Linked DNA regions of Constrictibacter sp. MBR-5. Each later gene encodes a partner of the first gene's protein in a complex. Links are inferred from orthologs where the notes say so. Each region holds a gene or a part of one and is shown on either strand. Other genes may lie near its edges. The genes, in order: xseA and ABIE65_RS24880.

Region 1 (10,186 bases):
GGCGCCGGGTGTCTGGAATTACGTCGCCCAGGACGGCCTGCACAAGGCGACGGTCCTCGACCTCTCGGGCTTCTTCCAGGTGCAGTGCAAGGAGGCGAAGGTCAGCATCGTCGTGCTGGTCAACAGCGAGGGCGCCCTGCCGACTGCGGGGCGCAAGGAGCCCCTCTCGGCGCAGATGCGTTTCGAAGGACAGACGATCCCGATCACCATGACCGAGCAGCCGAAATACGCCAGCGTCAGCGGCCCCATCCACACGACGGTCTATCTGGTTTCGGTCCAGGGACGCGGTCTCGACATCCTGAACGCGATCAAGAAGGCGCACGCCTTCCTGATCGACCAGGGGCCGGTCGTCTTCGCCTACTCGTCGAAGGGCTCGGGCGCCGCGATCTCCGACCTGGAGAAGGGCTGCGCCGCGCGCTGACGCCACTTAGCGGACACCGCCTCCTGACGTCACATGGTCTGCGACCAGGCTTCCGGCACCAGCGCATAGCCGTCGCCGCTGCGCTTGAGGTGGTTGAAGCCGGGGAAGTGGAGATGCATCCCGGTGACCAACAGGCGGTCGGTGGCGACACGGTCGAAGACGCGGCGCCGCGACGCCTCGGCGGAAGCGGGGTCGATGTCGTAGGCGACGGTGACCTCCGGCCGCGCGGTCTGGACCTCCGGCACGTGCACCGTGTCGCCCCAGATCAGCAGCTGCTGGTCGCCGGAGGCGAGGAGATAGGTGGTGTGGCCGGGCGTGTGGCCGGGCGCCGGGATCGCGGTGACGCCGGGAAAGACTTCGCCCTCGCGGAACAGGCGCCAGCGGTCGCGATAGGGCGCGGACTGCTCGCGCGCCGCCTGGAAGTTCATTCGCCGGGTCCGCTCGTCGGCCTTGGCCATCGCCGCGTCGTCGAACCAGTGCCGCTCCTCGTTCTCGTGGAAGACGAGTTCGGCGTTCGGAAAGAAGGGTTTGCCGGTCTTCATGTCGGTCAGGCCGGCCGAATGATCGGGGTGCATGTGCGTCAGCAGCACCGCATCGATGGCCGCCGGATCGACGCCCGCCGCCGCGAGGTGCGCCTGCAGCCGCCCGACGGTCGGTCCCATATAGTCGCCGGAGCCCGTGTCGATCAGCGCGGTCTTGCCGCCGGAGCGCACGATGAAGCAGTTCACCGACGTGCGCCGCCCCGGCACCGGCCGGAAGTTCGACGCCAGAATCGCATGCGCGTCGTCCGCGCCGATGCCGCGCAGCACCTCGACCGATCCGTCGAGGTAGCCGTCGCTCAGGGCCGTCACGGCGATGTCGCCGATGCGGCGGTGGTAGAAGCCGGGAATCTGCCCGGTCGGCATCTGGTCCATGGGGTTCCTCCGCTGGTTGGGCGCCAGCCTAGCGGCGACGGCACCCGGCGTGTAGGGGCGGTCATTCGGGCCTTGGTCGGCAGCGGCGTCGCGGGGTAAACGGAGATATGGTTCAGCTTCCCTTCGATGCGCCTCCGCCGCCCAAGCCGGCTGCGAGCAACCTTCCGGAGTTCAGCGTCGGCGACCTCGGCCGCGCCATTCGCTCGACCCTGGAGGGCGAGTTCGGTCGGGTGCGCGTCCGCGGCGAGATCAGCAACTTCAAGCGGCACGGATCGGGCCACCTCTACTTCCGGCTCAAGGACGACGAGGCGGTGATCGAGGCCTGCTGCTGGCGCCAGAGTGCCGCACGCCTCGCCATCCGCCCCGAGGACGGGCTGGAGGTGATCTGCACGGGCCGCGTCTCGGCCTATGTCGGCCGCTCGCAGTACCAGTTGATCGTCGAATCGATCGAGCTCGCCGGCGAAGGCGCCCTGCTCAAGCTGCTGGAGGAGCGGCGGAAGGCGCTCGCGGCCGAGGGCCTGTTCGACGAGTCGCGCAAGCGGCCCCTGCCCTTCCTGCCCGACGTGATCGGCATCGTCACCTCGCCGACCGGTGCGGTGATCCGCGACATCATGCACAGGCTGCGCGACCGCTTCCCGCGCCACGTGCTGCTCTGGCCGGTGGCGGTCCAGGGCGAGACGGCGGCGGCCCAGGTGGCGGCGGCGATCCGCGGCTTCGGCGCCATTCCGGCCGACGGTCGGGTGCCGCGGCCGGACGTGCTGATCGTGGCGCGCGGGGGCGGCAGCCTGGAGGACCTGTGGGCCTTCAACGAGGAGGTCGTCGTCCGCGCCGCGGCGGAGAGCCCGATCCCGCTGATCTCGGCCATCGGCCACGAGACGGACACGACGCTGATCGACTTCGCCGCCGACCGGCGCGCGCCGACGCCGACCGCCGCGGCGGAGATGGCGGTGCCGGTGCGGGCCGATCTGCTGGCCCAGCTGCTCGACCGCGAGCGCCGGCTGGTCTCCTGCGGCCGGCGGGCGATCGAAGATCGCGCGGCGCGGCTGGAAGGCCTGGCCCGCGGCCTGCCCGACGCGGCCTCGCTCCTGCAGACGGCGGTCCAGCGCCTCGACGACCGGAGCGAGCGCCTCACCAACGCGGCGGCCAACATGCTGGAGCGCCGCACCGGCCGGCTGTCCGAACTCGCGGCGCGCCTGCGCCACCCGCGCGACCAGATCGAGGCCAAGGCGAGCGAACTGCGCAGCCATGCCCGGGCCCTCGACCAGACGGCGGCGACGCTGGTGACCCGCGCCCGCCACGGCTTCGAGCGATTGTCGGCCGAGCAACGGTTGGTCCGCGGCATGGAGCGCCGGGTCGCCGACGAGCGAGTCCGTCTCGGCAACCTGTCGGCGCTGCTGGAGAGCTACTCCTACCAGCGGGTCCTCGACCGCGGCTTCGCCCTGGTGAAGCACGGCGACCACACCCTCACGTCACGGGCGGAGGTGCGGCCGGGCATGCCGCTGACGCTCACCTTCCGCGACGGCGACGCCCGGGCGACCGCCGCAGGCACCGAAGCGCCACCGGAGCCCGAACCAGCGCCGCAGGTGCGCAAGCCGCGCCGCCGACGCGACGACGAACCGGATCAGGGCAGCCTGCTGTAGAGCAGCGCCCGCACGGCCTCGGCGTCGGCCCAGTGCAGCGACATCGAGATGGGCCGCACCATCGCCCGCGCCTCGGGCGGCAGGCGGACATGGTCCTTCTCGGTCGTCACCGGGATCGCCCGCAAGGCGGCGGCGGCGTCGCACAGCCGCATCACCTCGTCAGGACGATAGCGGTGATGGTCGGGAAAGCTGCGGCTGCCGGCCACGTCGAGGCCCGATTCGGTCAGCATGTCGAAGAACTTCGAGGGCCGGCCGATGCCGGCGAAGGCGAACACCCGCGCGGTCGGCAGGGACAGGATGTCTGGACCGGGAACGGCCGTGGCGCGCAGTACCGGCAGGCGCGCGGCGAGGCGGTCGGCGATCCCGATCCGGTCCGCCCCGACGAGCACCGCCGCATCCGCGCGGCCGAGGCCCCGTGCCACCGGCTCGCGCAGCGGCCCGGCGGGCATCAGACGGCCGTTGCCGAAGCCATAGCCGCCGTCGACGACGACGAGCGACAAGTCCTTGCCGAGCGACGGGTCCTGGAAGCCGTCGTCGAGCAGCAGGAGCCGCGCACCTGCCGCGACCGCGGTCCTGGCTCCCGCTCGGCGGTCGCGCGCCATCCAGGTCGGCGCCGACCGCGCCAGCAGCAGCGGCTCGTCGCCCATGGCGGCAGCGTCGTGCAGGTCGGGGTCGATCCGCAACGGGCCGGCGGTGCGCCCACCATAGCCGCGGGCCAGGACGTGCGCGTCGCAGCCGTACCGCTCGCGCAGCAACGGCAGCAACGCCAGGACGACCGGCGTCTTGCCGGCGCCGCCGGCGACGAGGTTGCCGATGCAGACGACCGGAACGCCCACCCGTTGCGGCCGGCGCGCGACGAAGCGGGCGGCGCCCCACAAGCGGGCGACCGGCGTCAGCGGCTGGAGCAACAGCGGCCAGGCGCCGCGCCCGTCCTGCCAGAAGCGCGGCGGCCGCATCTCAGTCAGCTGCCGGCTTCCGGATCGGGTCGAGGAAGGGTGCGAGTTCCGCGAGAACCGCTTCGAGCACCCTGCCGCGCCCCGCGACGAACGCCGCCGCCGCATCGGCCAGTCGCTGTCGCTCCGCCGGGTCCGCTAGCAGCCGGTCGACGGTCGCACCCAGGCCGGCCGCATCGTCAACCAGCGCGGCCGCGCCGGCTTTCGTCATGCCCGATACGGTCTCGGCGAAGTTCGCGACGTGCGGGCCATGAAGCACCGCGCAGCCGAGCCTAGCCGGCTCCAGCAGGTTGTGGCCCCCGTGTGGCACCAGCGAGCCGCCGACGAATGCCACCGGCGCCAGCCGATAGAACAGGCCGAGTTCGTCGATCGTGTCGGCGATGTAGAGTTCGGTCTGCGGCTCGATGCGATCACCGGCCGACCGGCGCGCGACCGAGAGGCCCCCACGTCGCAGTTGGTCCGCGACCGCCTCGCCCCGTTCGGGATGGCGCGGCGCGATGATCGTCAGCAACGCTTCGTGCCGCCGCGCCGCGATGCGATGTGCAGCGCCGACAAGTTCTTCCTCTCCGGGATGCGTGCTCGCCGCCAGCCACACCGGCCGTCCCGCCACAGCGGCCCGAAGCCGGTCCAACGCCTCGCCGTCGGCCGTCAGCGGATCAGCAGCGTCCTTCAGGTCGCCGACGCAGCGAACCTTCAGCGCTCCCAGCGAGCGCAGGCGCGCCGCCTGCTCCGGGCTGCGTGCCAGACAAAGGGCGAAGCCTCTGAGCAGACTCGCGGCTGCCGACGGCGCCCGCGACCAGCGGCGATACGAGCGGTCCGACATCCGGCCGTTCAGCAGGACGATCGGGATGCCCGACCGCCGCACCTCGGTCAGCATGGTCGGCCACAGCTCCGACTCGACGAGAAGCGAGAGATCGGGCCGCCAGTGCCGCAGGAACCCGCGCACCGCCCCAGGCGTGTCGACGGGCGCATACTGGTGGATGGCACCCGGCGGGAGCCGGCGCGACAGCATCGACGCCGACGCGGTGGTCGTGCTGGTGACGAGCACGGTCGGTGCCGACGGACGGTCGCAGATCGCCTGCACCAGCGGCAGTACCGACACCGATTCGCCAATGCTCGCGGCGTGGACCCAGACCAGCCCGCCGGCGGGCCGCGCCATGCCGGGCACGCCGAGCCGTTCGCCGAGCCTTCCGGCATCTTCCCGCCCGGCAGCGAGACGGCGGCGCAGCAGGAGTCCAACGGCGGGAGCCGCAAGTGCCGCCGCTGCGCGATAGGCGGCCAGTCCCGCGCTCATGCCGTGCCCTCGCATCGGGCGGCCGGAGTGCGGAACTGCAGACCATGCAGTCGGGCATAGAGGCCCTGGCTCGCCACGAGGGCGCCGTGACTGCCGGATTCGACGATCTGGCCATCCTCGACGACGTGGATCAGGTCGGCATCGGCGATGGTCGACAACCGGTGCGCGATCACGATGCAGGTCCGCCCAGCCATCAGGCGCCTCAACGCGGCCTGCACCTGAGCCTCAGACTCGCTGTCCAGCGCCGACGTGGCCTCGTCGAGCAGCAGGATCGGCGCATCCTTCAGCATGGCACGCGCGATCGCGATCCGCTGCCGCTGCCCGCCCGACAGCCGCTGCCCCTGTTCGCCGACCATCGTCTCATAGCCGAGCGGCATCGCCCGAATGAAGTCGTCGGCGCCGGCCGCGACCGCGGCGGCTGTGATGTCGGCGTCGGTTGCGTGGGCGCGACCATAGGCGATGTTGGCGCGGACGGTGTCGTCGAAGAGGGCCGGCTCTTGCGTAACGATAGCGATCGCTTCGCGAAGCGAGGTCAGTGTGACGTCCCGGACGTCCTGACCGTCGATCGTGACCCTGCCCTCGTCGACGTCGAAGAAACGCGGAACGAGATTGAGAATGGTCGATTTGCCCGCACCGGACGGCCCGACCAGGGCCGTGGTTCGCCCGCCGGCTGCGACAAAGTTGGCCCCGCGGAGCGCTGCCGGCTGCGTCTCATAGCCGAACCAGACGTTCTCGAACCGGACTTCGCCGCCGGCGAGGCGAAGATCGCTTGCATCGTGGCGGTCTTGGATCTGCGGCTGCAGGTCGATCAGATCGAAGACCCGCTGCGCCGCAGCGAGCCCCTCCTGAAGGACGGCATTGAGGCTGGCGAGACCCTTGAGCGGCTGATACGCCATCATGAGGGCCGCGACGAAGGAGAAGAAGGTCCCCGGCGTCGTCGTGCCGGCGAGCACCCGGCCGCCGCCGTAGACGACGACCGAAGCGACGGCAATGCCCGTCAGCGCCTCCATGACAGGACGCGTCGCCGTGCGCAGCCGGGCTGTCTTCGCCAGTGCATCGGTGAAGGTATCGACGCGCAGACCGGCGCGCGCGGCCTCGTGATCCTCCCGACCGTAAGCCTTTACGTGCCGGGCGCCTTGGAAGGCCTGCTCGATCAGGCCGGCCAGACTGCCCGCCCGCTCCTGGGCTTGGGCAGAAGCCGTACGCAGGCGCCGACCGACCCTCACGATCGGCACGACCGCGGCGGGAAAGACGAAGAACGCCACAGTGGCCAGCCGCCAATCCTGCCAGAACATTACGCCGACGAGGCAGCCGAGCGTCACCGCGTCTCGCGCCACACCGACCAGTCCCCGGGCGAGCGCCTCGCGCAACAGCTGCAGGTCGGTGGTGAAGCGCGAAACCAGCGCGCCTGTACTGTTGGCCGCATAGAAGGCGAGGTCGGCCTGCAAGAGGTGCGCGTACATCGTCTTCTGAAGGTCGGCGACCACCTGCTGTCCGACGAGGGCGACAAGCACTTCCTGAAGGTAGGCGGCGCCGCCCTTGAAGCAGGTCAGCAGCACCACGGCGACCGGCACGATGACCAGCATCTCGACATCACGCTGGATGAAGACCCGGTCGAGCGCCGGCTGCATCAGCCAAGCCAGACCGGCTGTTGCCACTCCCCCGACGGTCATTGCCGCCATGGCGATTGCTATGCGGCGTCCATGGCGGCGAACATGGTCGCGCAGAAGCCGCCGCACGAGGACCGCGCTCCGCTCCGCGACGGGTGCTGCGTAGGTTGCCGACATCGCGGCAGTCATATCACAGGTCGACATCGTACCCGATGGTCGCGCCGCCGCGGCGCTCGGCCGCGACGGTCGATCAGGACATCAGGCGGCGCGCGGCACCATCACCTCGAACGGTCGGTCGAGCGGCGCAACGTGGTCGAGCAACGCGCGCGCACATGCCTGCCACGTGAAGCCGAGAGCATGTCGTCGGCAGGCCGCCGGATCCAGCATGAGAGCCGCCCGCACCGCCGCGCCGAGATTCTCCGAGAGCACGCCAACGGGAGACGAGCCCACGACATCGAGTGGCCCTCGCGTCGGATAGGCGGCCACCGGCACACCGGACGCGAGCGCTTCGAGCAGCACGAGCCCGAATGTGTCAGTCCGGCTCGGAAACACGAATACATCGGCGGCGGCAAAATACCGGGCTAGTTCCTCGCCATGCTTGGGGCCGACGAAGCGCACGGACGGATAGCGGCTCCGCAGTTCAGCCAGTTGAGGGCCGTCGCCGACGACGTATTTGGTGCCCGCGATGTCGAGCGACAGGAACGCCTCGACGTTCTTTTCGACGGCCACGCGGCCGACATACAAAGAGATCGGGCCAGCCCCCTCTAGGCAGGCGTCAGGATCAGGCCGGAACAGCGTGGTATCGACGCCACGCGACCAGAGCGCCAGATGCTCGAAGCCACGATCTGCGAGATCCGCCTTGAGCCCGGCGGTGGCGACGAGCGTCGCACGGGCGGGGGCGTGGAAACGGCGCAGGAGCCGGTAGCCCAGTGCGACCGGCATGCCGGTGCGCGCATGAACATACTCCGGGAAGCGGGTGTGGAACGCTGTTGTGAACGGCACGCCGCGCGCAAGGCAATAACGACGCGCGCGCCAGCCGAGCGGTCCCTCGGTCGCGATATGGATAGCGTTTGGCGCGAAGCTCTCGATGTCGCAGACGAACCGCCCGCCCGGCGGGAAAGCCAGCCGGATCTCCCCATAGGTAGGACAAGCGACGCTGCGATAGGATTCGGGGCTGATCACCCTAACCGTATGCCCCTCGGCCTCGATTAACGGAATGACCGTCGCGTAAGTTCTGACGACACCATTGACCTGCGGCGCCCAGGCGTCTGTCACGAGGAGTATCTTCATGCTGCCTGCGCCACCAGTTCGGGCACCGTGCGATCGACGACCTGCGCCATCTCCGCCCAATGAAGGATGTGCAGATGACCGCGATCGTCTTCTACGAGCGCAGTGCAGCTCTCTACCCAGTCACCATCGTTGCAGTAGAGAAGCCCATCGAAGTCGCGGATCGCGGCCGTGTGGATGTGGCCGCAGATCACGCCATCGACGCCGCGCCGCCGGGCAGCGGCAGCGACCTCCGTCTCGAACCTGCTGACGACCTGGACCGCATTCTTTACCTGCCGCTTCAGGTAGGCCGACAGCGACCAATAGGGCTTGCCGAATAGACGTCTGCCCCGATTGAACCAAGTGTTGAGCATTAGGGTGAGCGTGTAGGCATGGTCGCCGAGAACAGCCAGCCAGCGAGCATAGCAGACAACCGCATCGAACTCGTCGCCATGCACAACCAGAAGGCGACGACCATCCGCAGTCTCGTGGATCGCCTCGCCGACGATGCTGATGCCACCGAGTTCCGTGTCCAAGTAGCCGCGCATCAACTCGTCATGGTTTCCGGGAATATAGACGACCCGGGTCCCAGACAGCGCCTTGCCGAGAAGCGCCTGGATCACCTCATGGTGCAAAGCGTCCCAGTAGCCACGGCGCTGAAGCCGCCAGCCATCGACGATGTCGCCGACCAAATAGAGGTTCTCGCATTCCGTGCGGCGCAAGAAATCGAGAAGCATTGCTGCTTGGCATCCGCGCGTCCCTAGATGAACGTCGGATATCCAGATTGTCCTGTACCGAAGCTTCCGCATCACCACCCACCCCTGTGGATGCCAAACAATGATGCCGGTCTACAGGACTAATGTGACATCTTCACTTCCCGGACAGCCGACCTAACAAAATATATTATCCCTACAAACGGAAACGTCATGCACCCGAAACATAATCGCAATCTGCGAAGAGGTAGGCTTTGTAATTTCAGCCTGCGAGGCTCTACTCAGCGCCCAGCGACAGTCATGCCCTCGATCATCAAGGTCGGCGCGTTAACCGCCGCTCGGAACACGAGGTCGTCGGCGGCGGTCAGCGCGAGGAACATGTCCTTTAGGTTCCCAGCGACGGTAATCTCGCTCACCGGATACGCAATTTCACCGCGCTCGATCCAGAAGCCTGCGGCACCGCGGCTGTAGTCGCCCGTCAGAAGGTTCACCCCTGTACCGATCATCTCCGTCACGAGAAGCCCTTGGCCTATTTCGCGGATCAACTCGGCTGGAGATTGCCTACCAGGCTCGAGGTAGAGATTCGTCGTCGACGGAGACGGCGGGCCGCCGGTTCCGCGGGACGCATGGCCTGTGCTCGAGAGTCCGAGTTTGCGAGCCGCATAGAGATCGAGTACCCAACTCTTGAGGACCCCGTCCTGGACCAGCAGGGTCCGGCCGCTTGCGAGGCCTTCGGCGTCAAAAGGCTTCGATGCTAGCCCGCGCGGCTGCAGTGCATCGTCCACAATATTGATACCTTGCGGAAAAATCCGATCCCCCATGCGGTCCTTCAGGAAGCTGGTGCCTCGAGCGATCGAGCTTCCGTTGATCGCCCCGGCGAAACTGCGCAATAGCCCCCCCGCCAGCCGCTGGTCGATGATGACGGGCACTTTAGCGGTGGCGGCCTTGCGCGGGTTCAGCCGCCGGACCGCCCGTTCTCCGGCACGGCGACCGACGGCTGCGGGATCGTCTAGGTCCGCTCCGTGAACGGTGCTGCTGTAGTCATAGTCGCGCTCCATGCCGGTCCCGGAACCCGCCAGAGCGCTCACGCTGACGGAGTGGCTCGATCGCGCGTAAGCACCGGCGAAGCCGTTCGTTGCGGCCAAAGCGATTCGCGTCAGGCCCCATCCGGCCTCAGCACCCTCCGAGTTCGTCACGCCCGAGACGGCCAAGGCCGCCTCCTCGGCGGCGCGCGCCCTGTCGACGAGGGTTGCCGTCTCCGGCTCGGTCCAATCGCAGATGTCCAAGTCAGGCACCTGATGCGTGATCTGATCTGGATCAGCGATCCCGCAGAAGGCGTCCTCCGGCGCTACGCGAGCCATTGCAACGGCGCGTT
Region 2 (15,920 bases), on another replicon or contig:
CACGGGACCTCGATCGGCGGCCTGATCGTCGACGGCGGCAAGTTCGATTGGGAGGCCGTGCCGACACGCCAGCCCTATCTTAACCAGCCCGACCCCAGCTATCACGGCGCCGTCTGGACCCAGGCGGTCAAGGGCATCGGCCCGGTCGCCTACATCATCAAGGCCCGGACCACGCTGTTGCGTGACCTGGGCGCCTGCATGAGCCCGTTCAACGCCTTCGCTTCCATCCAGGGGCTCGAGACGCTGCCGCTGCGGATGCGCGAACACTGCCGCAACGGCATGGCGGTGGCGGAGTTCCTGAAGGGCCACCCGGCCGTATCACGGGTGATCTATCCCGGCCTGATGGACGGCGAGGCACGCCGCAGGGCTGACACCTACCTGAAGGGCGGCTTCGGCGGACTCGTCGGCTTCGAGCTGTCGGGGGGCCGCGATGCCGGCCGGGATTTCATCGATGCGCTGAAGCTGCTGTATCACGTCGCGAACATAGGCGATGCGCGCAGCCTCGCCATCCATCCGGCCTCGACGACCCATTCGCAGCTCGAACCCGAGGAATTGGCCGCGACCGGCGTGTCCGACGGCTATGTTCGCCTCTCGATCGGCCTGGAACATATCGACGATATCCTGGCCGACCTCGGCCAGGCGTTGCACGCGGCGACCGGCATGCGCGCCGCCGCGGAATAGGAGATGGGTATGGGCATAGCCGCGCGGCTCTCCGCCGCTTTGATTGTGTCGGCGGTGGCGATTTCGGGCGCGGCTCCCGCCATGGCGGGTGTGCCGGAGGGCAAGGCTGCGCTCGATCGGTTCGATTATCGCGCTGCCATGTCGGAGTTTTCCGACGCGGCAGCGATGGGCGATGCCGAAGGCCAGTATCAGCTGGGGCTGCTGTACATGCTCGGCCATGGCGGTATTCAGCAGGACTACGGTCGCGCGGCGCAGTGGTTTCAACGCGCGGCCGCCACGGGTCATCCCCGCGCGATGTATATGCTCGGCAACCTCTATGCGACCGGCAACGGCGTCGAGCGCAACTACGAGGAGGCCCGCAAGCTGATGCTGACGGCGGAGCCGGGCCTGCGGGACGCGACGCGGCTGTCTGCCCGTGCGACCGCGGTCATGATCGGCGAACTGCTGGAGGCGCGGCGTCGCGGCGTTACCGTGACGCCCGTGGCTGCGACGCCCGGTATCGCCAAGCCCCAAAGCCAGCCGCGTCCGCGGCGCTAGCGCACAGGCACCGCCGCGCGTGCGACTTCGATAAGATCGACCATTCGCGCCACATATTGGTCGCGGATGACGAACGCGCTGTCGCCGGAGCCGGTCAGTTCGCGTTCCAGCGCATCGACCAGCCGGTTCAGCCTGCGTTGGTGCATCCCGAGGTGCACCTGCAGCGGGTCCGTGATGACGCCGGCAAACGATGCCGCCAGCGCCGGAATCAGCAGCAGCCCGCCGGTTATCCCCGCCGCGAGGAGGGGCGACGCCGCGGCCGGTGCTGCGGCGAACCAGACCCTGGCGCCCGTCCCGAGCGGCAGCGCCAGTCCTGCAGCCCGCTGCGCCACGACCCGCGCGATCATCGGCCCCAGGGTCAGCGCCCCCGGCGTCCATTGCCGGAAAGCGAGGGCCCCCACGCCGGCGTGGAGTAGGGTGCTCGCCATCTCGACCGCGGCAGCGCGGGTGGATGCATATGCCTCCATCGTCTCGGTCAGCCAGCGGCGGTAGCGCTCGTCTCCCGCCCGTCGTCCCACCTCCGCCAGGGCGGCCAGCAGAACTGGCCCCACGGCTGGATCCGCCAGGATCTCTTCGGCGAGCGCATCGTGCGCGCTTCGCCGAGGCGGCTTGGCATGGGGCTGCTCGTATGGCAGCTCCAGCAGGTCGGTCAGGAGGCGCCACTCGACCTCGCGTGCGACGTCGGTGGCGATCGCCAGTCGTGGCGCACCCAGCCGCTGCGCGGCGGCGCGATATCCGGCAGCCCGAGCTCCCTGCGCTGCGGCATAGCGCATCATGGCGGGGACGGCCGCCAGCGCGTTCGCCGGTGCCCTTACGAGATCCCAGCCGACGGCCGTGCGATGCAGCGACAGGGCGCCCCGCCAGCCGAAGGTTCGGCGCGCGAAGGGGCCTATGCGCTGGCGCCTCGCAGCAATGTAGCGGCCGATGGCGGCGTCGGCCGCCCGCACCACGGCAGCGCGTTCGGGGGCGGGAATCGGCGTGCCCGCTGTCACGCCGACGGCCGACGGTGAGGATCCTGGTTCGCTGTCCATGCTGCGTGAACGTCCGGGTGCCTCCATAGTGGCGCGGTCTCCGGGCATCCGATGCAGATGTTTTTCGGGTGGCGGGGTGGCCGTCGGATCCGTTTGCGGCCATCATCCCGGCCTGGCAAGCGCATACGTAACCGGGAGATCCGGTGCCCATGAAAAAAGTCGCTATCGGTATCGGCGCGTTGATCGTCGTCATCGTCGTGGCACTGTTCGCCGTCCCGGCCCTGATCGACTGGAACGGCTACAAGCCGCAGATCGCCGCGGCCGTGAAGGACGCGACCGGCCGCGAGTTGGTGATAGAGGGCGACCTCGCGATCTCTGTCTTGCCGAGCGTGCGGTTCAGCGCCGCCGGCGTGAAGTTCGCAAACGCCACCGGCATGGAGCCGGCCTACATGGCGAGCGTGCAGCGGATCGAGGGCGAGGTAGCGCTACTGCCTCTGCTCGGCCGCACCATCGTCGTGAAGCGGCTGCTGGTCGAGCAGCCCGAAGCCGATCTCCGCGTCGATGCCGCGGGCAATCCGAACTGGGTCTTTTCGGGTTCGCCCGCAGATGCGCAGGATCGTCCCGAGCCGCAGGGCGAGGAGGCGGGCTTCGGCGGGGAAGTGCGCATCGAGAACGCGCGTATCGTCGGTGGCCGCATCGGGTTCGCCGACGCGCGCACCGGCCAGAGGATCGACGCGGTCGACGTCGGTGTCGACCTGTCGGTGCCTGGGCTGTCGGATGTCGCCACTTTCGACGCGCGCATGACGCTGAACGGCGATCCCGTCACGGCGCGCTTCTCCTTGGACACGCCGCGCCGGGTGATCGACGGTGAGAAGGCGCAGGCCGTTGTTGCGCTGGAGTCGCCGAAAGCCCGCGCCGGCTACACGGGCGGCGTCCAGAACCAACCGGTCCCCGGTCTCGATGGGACCTTCGACCTCGATATCCCGTCGGTCGGGTCTCTGGTGGGATGGCTGGGCCGGCCCTTGCCTGCGGGCCAGCCGGATCCGGGACCGGTGAAGGCGCACGCGGTCTTCGCCGCTGACGGTCCGCGCATGGCGCTGACCGAGGCAGTGCTCCAGGGACGAGACCTGGACGCGAAGGCGTCCGGCAGCGTCGATCTGTCGGGTCCTGCGCCGAAGGTGGCACTCACCGTGGAGAGTGGCGTCATCAACGTCGACCGTTATCTGCCACCCCCGCCGAAGGAGACGCTGAAGGCTCCGCCGTCGAAGGCCGGGCCCCGGGACGGCCCGATTGCAAGCCTGCCGGACGAGGCGCTCGATCTCGAAACGCTGCGGCAGGGCGAGGCGGACATTCGCGTGCGCATCGCCGGTATCAGAGTGATGGGCTTCACCGTCGGGCAGACGGATTTCACCGCGACGTTGAAGGACGGCAAGCTCGCTGCGGACCTCGATCAGCTGCAGATCTACGGCGGCACCGTCCAAGCGCGCACGACCCTGGATGCGTCCGGTCCGGCGCTGGCACTCGCCGCGAGCGGCAAGGTCGACAAGGTCGACGTCGGTGCGCTCGCCCGCGCGGCATCGCCGAAAGAGCAGCCACCGGTCGCGGGCGTCGTGTCCGCGACGCTCGAAGCCGATGGGCATGGTGAAAGTGTCCGCAAACTGGCCGAGAGCCTCAAGGGTCGGCTGACCGCGGACCTGGGCGGGATGAATGTCGCCAACGCAGCCGCTGGGGCACTCTCCGGACTGACGCTGGACCTGACCCTGCCCGGATTGGACAGGGAGCCGACGCTGGCGGCGACGTTCGTCTACAACCGGGAGAAGGTCTCGGTTCAGGCGCAGACCTCGCCGCTGCCGCAAATCGTGTCCGGCGACCGCTTCGATCTCGATGCATCCGTGAAATCGGCCGTAGTCACAGCGGGCTACGACGGTGCGGTGATCAAGGCGCCGGTCGCCGGCCTCGACGGGACCTTCACCTTCTATGCGCCCTCTGCCGCGCGCATGGCTGCCTGGCTCGGCCGGCCGATCGAAGGTCAGGATCCCGGACCGATCAAGGCGCGCGCCGTGTTCGCCGGCGACGGTGCAAAGATCGTCCTGCGCGAGGCGACTATCGCCTCGGCCGGTCTCGACGCGACCGCAAAGGGTTCGTGGGAGCAGAAAGGCGCCGTCACGCAGCTTGCGCTGGACGTGAAGGGCGGTGTCCTCGACGTCGACCGCTATGTGGGGCCTGCTGCACCGGCCGCGTCGCCAGCGGGGACCGGACCGGCAGGGAATCCCTTCGCCACATTACCCAACGAGCCCGTCGACCTCTCCGCGCTCCGCAATCTCGATGCCGACGTGAAGGTGGACCTGGCGGGCGTGAAGGCGGCAGGACAAAGGCTTGGCCGCGTGGCGTTGACCGCTCGGGTCGATCGGGGCATCGCGACGATGAAGGTCGACGAACTCGCACTGTACGGCGGGCGGGTCGGCGGCACGGTGAAGGCCGATGCATCCGGCAAGGTGCTCGCTCTCGATGCGGACTTGAAGGCGTCCGGCGTGCGGGTCGACGAGCTGCTTCAGGCGTCGGGTGGACCACCGGTACTCGGTGGGACCGCTGCCCTCGACCTGACGGCACAGAGCCGCGGCGCATCTGCACGCGCCCTCGCCGACGCGCTTTCCGGACGGCTGACAACCCGCCTCGCTGGCGGCGGACAGGGGCAGATCCCCCTGTCGGACCTCGACCTGAGCCTCGACCTGCCGGGAATGGCCAAGCAGGCCTCGCTCCAGGTCGCGGCGACCTACAACGGGGAGAAGGTGACGGCCACCGCTACTGTGAAGGATCCGCGCGCAGCCCTCGGCGGCAACCGTTTTCCGGCGTCCTTATCGCTTTCCGCGGCACCCGTTACGGCCGGCTTCGACGGTACGGTGCAGCAAGCCCCCCTGCCGGGACTGGACGGGAAGGTCGATCTCGACGTTGCGTCGGTCGCCCGCCTCGCCGCTTGGCTGGGGCAGCCACTCGACCAGCCGGACCCGGGCCCCCTGAAGGTGACGGCGACGTTGGCCGCCGATGGCCCGCGGATCGCACTCAAACAGGCGACGATCGACGGCAAGGCGCTCAAGGCCACTGCCGAAGGCAGCATCGACACGACATCGATGCCCCGACGATTCGACGCGAAGGTCGTCGTTCGCGAGGCCGACCTCGACGCCTATCTGCCGCCGTCCGTCACCGCTGCGCCGCAGAAACCGACGCCCGGACAACCGACCGCCACGACCGGCTGGAACGAGGAGCCGATCGACCTCGCAGCATTGCGCGAGAACACCGGCAAGGTTGATGTGACGCTCAATGCCGTCCGCTATCGCGGCCTCGTCGTCGAGACGGGGCGGATGACGGCGACCCTGGCGGGAGGAACATTGACCACGGCGTTATCAGACGTCCGGACCGCGGGGGGCAGCATCGCCGGAAAGGCTTCGCTCGCCGACACCGGGCGCGGGGTCAAACTCGATTACGACGCCTCGGCTTCGGGTCTCGCGGCACGCCCCCTTCTGACCGCCTTCGCCGGTACCGACCGGCTCGCCGGCACCGCCAGCTTCGCCGCGCAGGGGACGGGCACGGGCCGAAGCCAGAAGGACCTCATGTCCAGCCTCGACGGCGCCGGCTCGTTCAAGTTCCTCGACGGCGCGGTCTACGGCATCAACATCGCGGCGGCGTTGCGCAAGGTCGGTGCCGCTGGCCTGGACCAGGCGGCAGGAGCCGAGCAGAAGACAGACTTCGCCGAACTCTCCGGCACCTATGTGATCCGCGACGGGATCGTGGAGAACAAGGACCTGAAGATGCTGGCGCCGCTGCTGCGTCTCGGCGGCGGCGGCACGGTCGACCTGCCACGGCAGACCGTCGACTACACGGTCGATGCGACGCTGGTGGCGAGCCTGAAGGGGCAGGGCGGGAATGAGGATCTCGCCGGGATCCCGGTGCCGATCCGCATCACCGGCCCCTGGTCGGCGCCGCGATACGACGTGCAGTGGGACCGGATGCTGCAGAATCTCGCCAAGGATCCCGAAAAGCTCAAGAACCTGCCGGGGTCGTTGAAGGATCTCGCTGCCGGAAGCGGCGTCAAGCTCCCCATCCCCGGCCTCGGAACCGGAGACGGTACTGGATCCGGCGCGGGCGGGATCGGAGGGCTGCTGCAGGGCCTCACCGGCCAGAGGGCGGCCCCGAGTGCGCCTGACGGTGCCCCGACCGGCGGCACGTCGGCTCCCGCCGCACCGACGCCGCCCAAATCGCCGACGGCACCCCAGGCACCGACGACGCAGTCCGCACCGTCGAGCACTCCTCAGGCCGGGCAGCCGAAGCCGCGGCAGGAAAGCGAGCCCGAGAAGCTGTTGCGCGGGCTGTTCAACCGATGAACTGAGGGGGCGGTCGCCGGCCTTCGCCGCCGGTGGCCGCCTGCCGTCGTGCTCGTCGCGGCCTCAGGCGCGCGCCGGGCGCTCGACGGCGTCCCGGCCGAGTGCCATCAGTGCGGTCGCGACGATGCCTGCAGCGTCGAGGCCGGCGATCTCGTACTGCCGTTCCGGCTTGTCGTGATCGACGAAAATGTCCGGCATGACCATCGGCCGGACCTTCAGGCCGGCGTCGAGCAGGCCCTGGTGGGCGAGAAGGTGGAGAACCTGCGTCGCGAAGCCGCCGATCGAGCCCTCCTCGATGGTGATCAGGACCTCGTGCTCGCGGGCGAGCCGGCGCAGCATGTCTTCGTCGAGCGGCTTGGCGAAGCGTGCGTCGGCGACTGTGGTGGAAAGGCCGCGTGCCTGGAGCTGGTCGGCCGCGGCGAGGCATTCCTGGAGGCGCCCGCCGTAGCTGACGATCGCGACAGTGGTGCCCTCGCGCAGGATCCTGCCCTTGCCGATTTCCAGTGGTGCGCCGATGGCTGGCAGTTCGAGACCGATGCCTTCGCCACGCGGATAGCGGAGGGCGGAGGGGCGGTCGTCGATGCGCGCGGCAGTGGCCACCATGTGCCGCAGTTCGACCTCGTCGGCCGCCGCCATCAGGACGAAGCCGGGCAGGCATCCGAGATAGGCGACGTCGAACGAGCCGTGATGCGTGGCACCGTCGGCGCCGACATAGCCGGCGCGATCGATGGCGAAGCGAACCGGCAGTTGCTGGATCGCGACGTCGTGCACGACCTGGTCGTAACCGCGCTGCAGGAAGGTCGAGTAGATCGCGGCGAACGGCCGGAACCCTTCCGAAGCCAAACCGGCCGCGAACGTCACGGCGTGCTGCTCCGCGATACCGACGTCGAAGGCGCGGTCTGGGAAGCGCTTGGCGAAGGCGTCGACACCTGTGCCTCCCGGCATCGCCCCGGTGATCGCCACGATGCGCTCGTCCCGCTCCGCCTCGGCGATGAGGCTTTCCGCGAAAACCTTCGTATAGGCGGGCGCCTTGGCGGTCGACTTGGCCTGGACCCCGGTGACGACGTCGAACTTGGCCACGCCGTGATACTTGTCGGCGGATGCTTCGGCCGGTGCGTAGCCCTTGCCCTTCTGGGTAACGGCATGCACCAGGACCGGCCGCGTCTCCCGGCTGTCGCGCACGTTGCGCAGGACCGGCAGCAGGTGCGAGAGATTATGCCCGTCGACCGGCCCGATATAGTAGAAGCCCATCTCCTCGAACAGGGTGCCGCCGGTGAGTAGCCCGCGGGCATATTCCTCGGCCCGGTGAGCCGCCTTCTTGAACGGATCCGGGAAATGCTCCGCCATCTGCTTGGCCACGTGGCGGAACGAGCGGTACGACTTCGACGAGATCAGGCGCGACAGATAGGCGCTCATGGCGCCGACCGGCGGCGCGATCGACATGTCGTTGTCGTTCAGGATGACGATCAGGCGCTTGTTCATCGACCCGGCATTGTTCATGGCCTCGTAAGCCATGCCGGCGCTCATCGCGCCATCGCCGATCACCGCGATCACGTCGTTGTCGGCACCTTGCAGGTCACGCGCCACCGCCATGCCCAGCCCGGCGGAGATAGAGGTCGAACTGTGCGCCGTGCCGAAGGGGTCGTATTCGCTTTCGGCGCGCCTGGTGAAGCCGGACAGGCCGCCGGCCTGGCGAAGCGTACGGATGCGGTCGCGGCGCCCGGTCAGGATCTTGTGGGGGTAGGCCTGGTGCCCGACATCCCAGATCAGCCGATCGCGCGGCGTATCGAACACGCTGTGAATCGCCACGGTCAGTTCCACCACGCCCAGACTGGCCCCGAGGTGACCACCCGTCAGCGAGACGGCGTCAATCGTCTCCTGCCGCAGTTCGTCGGCCAGCAGCGCCAACTGCTCATCGTCCAGGCGGCGAAGGTCCTCGGGCCACGTCACGCCGTCCAGAAGGGGGGTCTTCGTGTTGGGAATCGTCACGGTAGCTTGGCCCTCCCTTTATGACCTTCGCTCGACCACGAACCTGGCGGCGGCCCGGAAAGGATCGGCGCCACTGCCCAGGCCGTCGAGATGCGCGACCGCCTGGTTGGCGAGCATGACAGCGTGCTGACGTGCCGCCTCCACGCCCAGCAGGGCGACCACCGTCGCCTTGCCGGCGCCCGCATCCTTGCCGACCCGCTTGCCGGTTTCCGCTTCGCTTCCTTCGGCATCCAGCAGATCGTCGGCGATCTGGAAAGCGAACCCGAGGTCGTGGGCATAGGCTGCGAGAGCCGCCCGGACTTGGCTTCCGGCATTGCCGAGCACCGCGCCGGCCGAACAGGAGAATGCGATGAGCGCGCCCGTCTTCAAGCGCTCGAGCCGGGCGACCGCACCGATGTCGAAATTCTCTTCTGCCGCACGCAGGTCCAGCATCTGGCCGCCGACCATGCCGCGTCCGCCAGCCGCAGCGGCGAGGTCGCGCACAAGGTCGCAGCGAACCTGCGGATCCCAGTGCGTGTCCGTATCCGCGAGGACCTCGAACGCCAGGGTCTGCAGCGCATCGCCGGCAAGGATCGCGGTGGCCTCGTCGAAGCGACGGTGCACCGTCGGGCGCCCGCGTCGCACGTCGTCGTCGTCCATCGCCGGCAGGTCGTCATGCACCAGCGAGTAGGCATGGACGAACTCCACCGCAGCCGCCACCCGCAGCGCGCTCTGTTCCTTGACGCCGAACATGCGCGCCCCCGTGAGAACGAAGAACGGGCGCATCCGCTTGCCTGGCCCCAGGACGGCGTAGCGCATCGCTTCGAACAGAGGGGCCTCCGGTCCGGTCGGCTCAGGCAGGAGCCTGTCGATCACCGCGTCCACGGACGCAGCTGCGTCCGAGAGAGCGGACCTGAAGATCGCGGAGGTGTTCATGCTGGGCTCGGTCGGGTCGTCAGAACGGAATGTCGGACGGCTCGGCCCGCACGGTTCCGTCCGGTGACAGCGAAATACGCTCGACCCGTTCCTGTGCCTCGCGCAGCTTGGCCTCGCACTGCCGCTTCAGTGCGACGCCGCGCTCATACGATTCGATGGCCTGGTCCAGCGTGACCTGACCGCGCTCGAGGCTCGTGACGATGGCTTCCAGCTCCTTCAGCGCGGCCTCGAAGCTCAGGCTTTCCGGAGCAGCTCCTACCGTCTCTTCCTGCATACGCTCGTCCAACTCGCTCGATGCCGCACGATCCGCGGCGCGATGGATAGACATAATGCCCTTTGAACGCCATCGCGACCCCGGTGTTGCCAATCTCGGGCTTTAGGCGCGATTCGGACCTATGCGGCCATCAATACGCGGACGTGAGCGGCTGCGCTCGCGGCGAGGGATTCGAGATCGTAGCCACCTTCGAGCGTCGAGACGATGCGTCCCGCGCAGTGGCGCGACGCCAGTTCAACCAGCTTTTCGGTCACCCAGGCGAAGTCGTCGGCGACGAGGTGCAACTGGGCGAGGGGATCGGCCGCATGCGCATCGAACCCGGCCGATATCATCAGCAGATCGGGGCGAAACTGCTCGAGTTCCGGCAGGATCCGCTCCGCAAAGACCAGGCGGAACGTCTCGCCAGCCGCGCCCGGAGGCAGGGGTGCATTGAAGATGTTGCCGACGCCGCGCTCCGCTGCTCGTCCCGTTCCTGGGTAGAGCGGCATCTGGTGGGTGGATCCGAAGAACAGGCGCGCATCGTTCTCGAATGCGGCCTGCGTGCCGTTGCCGTGGTGGACGTCGAAATCGACGACAGCGACCCGGTCCAGCCCGTGGACAGCGAGCGCATGAAACGCGCCGACGGCGATGTTGTTGAAGAAGCAGAAACCCATCGCCCGGTTAGGCTCGGCATGGTGGCCGGGCGGGCGAACGGCACAGAAGGCGTTCGTTGCTTCTCCGCCCATGACGGCATCCACGGCAGCGCGGACGGCCCCGGCGGCTCGCACCACCGCGTCGCGCGAACCAGGCGACGCGATGGTGTCGTCGTCGAATCGAACGTAGCCGTCGGTCGGCATTCCGGCGAGCACGGCCGCTACATACTCCGCGCCGTGCACGCGCGCGAGTTCCGCAGGCGTCGCCTCCGGCGCTTCGCGCAACGCCAGCGCCTCGAATTCCGGGCCGGAGAGGGCTGTCAGAACCGCCTGCAGCCTGGCCGGCCGCTCTGGATGTCCGAGCGCGGTATCATGGCCGAGGCATGCCTGATGAGTGATCAGAAGCGTGGTCATGTCCGCTCCCCGCTGCCGCACCTGGTCCGAAGGCGATCCCGGCCGGGACGCGGCGCACCGTCAGTTGATCCTGGTATAGGTGAAGGGTCCGAGTTCCATGTAGCCGAGCTCCGGTTGGCCGACGACGGCCATCGTCTCGAGCAACTGGTCGCCGTCCCGATCGTAGAAGCAGATCCCCTTGGCAGTGGGAATCGACAGCCGCGGATTGCCCGTGAAGGCGCACCAGGCCGTCGGTGAGCCCGTGCCGGAAGCGGTCAGCTCGAGCCCGTCATCGATCTCGACGCGCCCCATATCGCCGAACGACCGATAAAGACGGCCGTGGAGGCGGACCGATTGCGGCTGAACCACGGCGGGGGCCGCCATCGCTGGGGTGGCAGCGGATGCGCCGCTGTCGGTTGGGGCCGGCGAGAGCGTCGTAGCGACGACCACGGGTCCCGTTGTCGAGACTGCCGCCGGGCGAGCAGGGGGGGGCGCAAGGTTGACCGGCTCACGCTCCAGCAGGGGCTCCGCGACGGCAGTCGCATTCTGCCGGGGAGTAGCGGCCGCTGGGGCGAGGGGTGTCGCGGCATCCTGGCTTGGCGGCGGCGGCGGCGGCGGTGGCGCCGGACGAGGGGAAGGGGCAATCGCAGGCACCGCTGCGCTTCCATACCAGGTGGATGAGCCGTCCCAGGCGCTGACGCCCCCAGGACGGGAGAAATCGCATCCCGCGACCGCGGTGGCAGCAAGCCAGACAGGTAGGAGATGAGCCCATCTCAGCCTTGCCCGGAGCGCTGTTGTCTTATGCGGCATGTATGGCCTGCCCTTTCGTCCCGATCCAACAGGGGTAGTCAAAAACGAGCCGAAAAGCCACAGGATCAGCGTGCTTCAACTTTCGTCATCCGTCTCAATTCCGCCGCATATGGACGATGATGTTGGTCGGTAGACGCAGGGCGGCCACCACCTATATCCGGTTAGGGCGGTATGTGGGTCCCGTCACCGCGAGCGGTACGACTTAGAGAAATTTTGGACCTGACACGGCTCTTTGGGCGTTGCTGCGGAAGAGAGGCTTGTTCTCTCATTTTGAGAATACGATAGTATGTCCGAGGACATGCGGCATTTACATGTGGGTTGGTGGCTTCGATGGTCACACACTATGGGATCACCCTTCCAGGCGTTCACTCGCCGCGTCATCCGGGCGACCTGCGGTGGCCGGCACGGCACGTCGCCCTCGCGCTGATGCTGTATCTGGCTCTCGCGTGGTCGGCGCTCAGCCTGATCGTGATGTTGCTGGTGTGAGTGGCTGGGCCCTGGGGCTGATCGCAGCGTACGGCGCCTTGTCCAGCGTGGTGACGTTGGTGGGATACCGGTTTGGCCGTCAGCCGTTCTTTCGCGCATGCCTGCTCGGTGCGGCATGGCCGCTATTGGCGGCTGGCGCCTTTATTTCGGTCAGTGACGATGCCCGCTCCTGAGGATCGGAGACGATGAAGAATGGATCGGCCGGGGCCGGTTCGGGAGGCCCCTCCGGGAACGACGGCGAGGACGCCCGACGCGAGGCGAGCCGGACCTATCATCGGGAGTACAATCGGCGGAGGTTTGCCGAGGATCCCGAGTTCCGTGAACGCAAGAACCGGAACAATCGCGACTATTACCGTCGCCGCTGGGAAGCCGATCCCGCGTTCCGCGAGCGCAAGCGCGAGGCGAACCGCAAGTCGCAGGAACGGCGGCAGTCGAGCCGCGAGGGCGAGCCCAGGCTCGGGCGGCGGCGCGGGCCGACGGAGATCGACCGTCATGTCGGGAGCAGGGTGCGCGACCGCAGACGGGCACTGCGGATCCCCATCGACGAGGTGTCGGATCTGCTCGGGGTGAAGCGCCGTCAGGTCGCGCTCTACGAGCGCGGCGAGACGACCCTCACGTCCAGCCAGCTCCACCAACTGGCACAGCGTTTCGCGGTTGCCGTGGACTGGTTCTTCGCCGAACTCGACGACGATGCCCCCGCCGGCAGCGCGGCCAGTGAGGTGTTGCCGCCGGAGTCCCCGGAGACGGAGGAGGTCGCCCGAGCGTTCGCCGCGATTACCGACGAGGTTTCGCGGTTACGAATGCTCAGCCTCGTCCAGAGCCTGTCCGAAATCCGGAACTGACGCCCCGATCGGTCAAAGCGTGAACAGGTGGCCTCTGTGACCTAGGCGCCGTGGGTCGACGCCGGCGGCAGTCAATGCTCCCCACATCGAGGTGGCGATGCTATCGAACATCATGATGCCGGTGCGCGCCTCCAGGGCGGGGGTGGACGTCGCCGCATCCATGTTTGTGCACAGGACGGTGATCCCCTGCGGTCCCGTTTCTGCGACTTCCGCAACCATCCGTTCGATCCGGGGCGCCGTTACGTCGGCAAAATGGAAGTTCCGGCTTTCGCCGGCGTGCCGTTCACCGGTACAGACGAAGCCTTCCTTGGCCATCGTCTCGACGATTCGTGCCTGCACGTCCGAGGTGTAAGGCGATACCAGACCGAATCGCTGGACCGCAGCCCGTCTGAAGAGTTCGACGAGTGACAAAACCGCTGACGTTGCCGGAATCCCGGTGCGTTCGGTGATGGCTGCGCACAGTCGTCTATCGCTGTCGAGCCCCATCCAGCCCGCAGAGGTTCCGTTCCAGCAGATGGCGTCTACCTTCGCATCCGCGAGCAATTCCGCGGCCCCCAGCATCGGCGCCATGTCGAACTGCCCCAGCGCCGCGTCGCGTAGCGAGATCTCCACCACGCGGAATCGCCCGAAGTGAACGGATACCTCGGGCAAGTCGGCGACAAGGGCGGCACACACTGGTTCGAGCACGGTGTTCGACGACGGCGTGAGCATCCCGAGACGGATACGGTCGGGCACGGCAATAGCCTCCGGATCTGCGGATCAGTCGATCGGGACGGTTCGTCCGGTCGGATCGTATCGCACGAGGGCGCCGTTCTGCACCGTCTGTCCCGTGAGCGCGCGGATTACGCCCCAATGCGTCACGACTGCGACCCGTCGCCAGTCTTCACGCTCGACCATACGGTCGCGGAAGGTCGTGCATCGCGCTTCGAGCAGGGCCTCGGGCTCGTCCTCGTGATGCCACCAGCGTTCGTCGAGATGATCGAACGCATGCGCCGGCCATAGCGCCGCCAGCTCGGATCTCGCCGTCCCGATGTCGCAGGCGAAGCCCATGCGCTCACGGATCAACGGTTCCACGCGGATTGGCAGGTCCAGCTCCGCTGCAATGATCGCCGCCGTCTCGAGCGTGCGCCGATAGGGGCTGACGACCAGCTCCACGACGTCCTCTCCTGCCAGCGCCGCCGCCGCAGCAGCAGCCTGGGTGCGCCCGATATGCGTCAGGCCCGGATCCTCTATCCCTGGATCCTGCCGCGTCGCACCGAAATGAAGGTTGAAAAGAGTCTGGCCGTGGCGGATCAGGATCATGGCCGCGTCGGTCTCGCCCATCTGCACGGCGGGAAGAAGTCGCTAAGTTAGCACGGCCCCTCAGGTCGCCAAAGCATCGCGACTCTCGGAGCCGCGATGGCCGGCGTCCGGTACTTGCGGCAGCCTGAGCGTCACGCAGGTTCCCTCGTCGGGGCGGCTCTCGATATCCAGCGTCGCACCGATCATGCGGGCCAGCCGGTCGGCGATAGCCAGGCCGATCCCCATTCCTGAACCCGAACGTGAGGTCAGCCCGCCGAATCCGTGAAACGCCTCGCGTACATGCGGCAGCCGGCTGGTGTCGATGCCAGGCCCGTTATCGGTGATGCGCACCCAGACCTCCTCGCGGCCGTGATCCGGCTCCCGACTGCACAGCGCCTCCAGTTGGACTGCTCTTCCCGGAGGGGTGTAGTTCACAGCGTTGTCGAGAAGGTTCGTCAGAAGCTGTCGTAGTGCGCCCGCGTCACTCACCACCCGACCTGCATCGGGGCAGATCCGGCGCGAAAACACGAGCCGCTTCTGCTCGATTCGTCCGGCGAAGCTGTCCGCGACGTCTGCCGTCACTGCGTTGAGGTCCACCGGCTCTGCCGTGACGGCACTGCCTTCGATGCGTGACAGTTCCAGCAGGCCGGTCAGAATGCCGAGCAGATGCCGGCTGCTCCCGGCGATGTCGCGGACATAGCCCTGGTTTCGCCCGCCGATCGGGCCGAACATCTCACTGTCGACCATGTCCGCGAAACCGATGATCGCGTTCAGCGGCGTCCGCAACTCATGGCTCATATGAGCCAGGAACGCCGTCTTCGCCTGACTAGCCCGCTCAGCCCGCGCCATCGCCTCTTGAAGAAGCGTTTCCGAGCGCCGGCGTTCGATGGCTATGCCCGCTACCTGGGCCGCATTCTCGATGAAGTCGAGGTCGTCCTGAGAAGGCGCCCGCGGGGTCGCATAATACGTCCCGAAAGAGCCCAGGCAGGTGCCGTCGCTCGCGAATACCGGCTCGGACCAGCATGCCCCAAGCCCGGCCCGCGCCGCGAGATCGCGAAAGTTCTTCCAGAGCGGGTCGGCCTGGATATCGATCACGACGACGCGCTGCCGCAAATGGGCGGCGGTACCGCAGGAGCCGACGGCGGGACCGATCTCGGTCCCATCAATCGCCCGACAGTACCAGTCGGGAAGACTGGGGGCCGCTCCGTGTTTCAGGCGGCCGTCCTGGACCAGGAGGATGGAGGCGATCATGCCGGGCGCTGCACTCTCGGCACCGCGAACGAGCGTCTCTAGGACCTCTTCAAGGGCTCCGCCTCGGGCGAGCAGCCGCAATGCGCGGTTCTGCCCATGGAGTAGCCGGTCGTGCGCCGGATGCCTGTCATGCCGCGGCTTGCCGAGGTCGTCGGGCCGGCAGCCGGGGGTAAGCGAAACCTTGCTGTCGACCGTGGTCATCTGCTGCGATGTACCGATCTCGTTCTGCACGTGCAGGCATGCTCAATGAGGGTATTGCACCACGGTCCGATTAAGAACCCTTCAATAGAGGGATCAAGTCAAAGCAGCAGCACCAGGATGCCGCCGATGACGAGGAGGATTCCGACGATCTCCGTTGGATTGGTTCGTTCCCGAAAGACCATGACGGAGGCGATGAAGGTGAAGACGAGCTCGATCTGACCCAGCGCCCGCACGTGGGCCGCATTCTCGATCGTCATGGCGGTGAACCAACCGGCAGA

What was found.
Region 2: the proteins of xseA (region 1) and ABIE65_RS24880 are in contact, whole or in part, in a cryo-EM structure (PDB 8TXR), measured with the Escherichia coli proteins. The link is inferred for Constrictibacter sp. MBR-5 from one-to-one orthologs.

The regions. Positions count from the first base shown.
Region 1 is NZ_JBEPTK010000002.1:157,077-167,262, reverse strand. The notes cover bases 808-3,708. They hold xseA (exodeoxyribonuclease VII large subunit), read left to right. Parts: upstream 808-1,442; coding sequence 1,443-2,975; downstream 2,976-3,708. Other genes in these bases: lpxK (tetraacyldisaccharide 4'-kinase), read right to left, coding at 2,957-3,708; ABIE65_RS04735 (MBL fold metallo-hydrolase), read right to left, coding at 808-1,335. Also shown: ABIE65_RS04740 (hypothetical protein), read left to right, coding at 1-421; more of ABIE65_RS04735, read right to left, coding at 451-807; more of lpxK, read right to left, coding at 3,709-3,931; ABIE65_RS04720 (3-deoxy-D-manno-octulosonic acid transferase), read right to left, coding at 3,933-5,222; ABIE65_RS04715 (ABC transporter ATP-binding protein), read right to left, coding at 5,219-7,009; ABIE65_RS04710 (glycosyltransferase family 4 protein), read right to left, coding at 7,091-8,122; ABIE65_RS04705 (UDP-2,3-diacylglucosamine diphosphatase), read right to left, coding at 8,119-8,907; ABIE65_RS04700 (TldD/PmbA family protein), read right to left, coding at 9,093-10,186. UniProt on the Escherichia coli protein: Bidirectionally degrades single-stranded DNA into large acid-insoluble oligonucleotides, which are then degraded further into small acid-soluble oligonucleotides.
Region 2 is NZ_JBEPTK010000020.1:24,027-39,946, forward strand. The notes cover bases 8,120-11,026. They hold ABIE65_RS24880 (exodeoxyribonuclease VII small subunit), read right to left. Parts: upstream 9,747-11,026; coding sequence 9,492-9,746; downstream 8,120-9,491. Other genes in these bases: dxs (1-deoxy-D-xylulose-5-phosphate synthase), read right to left, coding at 8,120-8,551; ABIE65_RS24875 (polyprenyl synthetase family protein), read right to left, coding at 8,576-9,472; ABIE65_RS24885 (histone deacetylase family protein), read right to left, coding at 9,866-10,792; ABIE65_RS24890 (hypothetical protein), read right to left, coding at 10,853-11,026. In the rest of the region: ABIE65_RS24850 (O-acetylhomoserine aminocarboxypropyltransferase/cysteine synthase family protein), read left to right, coding at 1-681; ABIE65_RS24855 (tetratricopeptide repeat protein), read left to right, coding at 691-1,218; ABIE65_RS24860 (DUF6635 family protein), read right to left, coding at 1,215-2,249; ABIE65_RS24865 (AsmA family protein), read left to right, coding at 2,399-6,568; more of dxs, read right to left, coding at 6,632-8,119; more of ABIE65_RS24890, read right to left, coding at 11,027-11,155; ABIE65_RS24895 (hypothetical protein), read left to right, coding at 11,912-12,067; ABIE65_RS24900 (helix-turn-helix domain-containing protein), read left to right, coding at 12,253-12,909; ABIE65_RS24905 (maleate cis-trans isomerase family protein), read right to left, coding at 12,922-13,644; ABIE65_RS24910 (histidine phosphatase family protein), read right to left, coding at 13,669-14,232; ABIE65_RS24915 (sensor histidine kinase), read right to left, coding at 14,272-15,672; ABIE65_RS24920 (EamA family transporter), read right to left, coding at 15,741-15,920. UniProt on the Escherichia coli protein: Bidirectionally degrades single-stranded DNA into large acid-insoluble oligonucleotides, which are then degraded further into small acid-soluble oligonucleotides.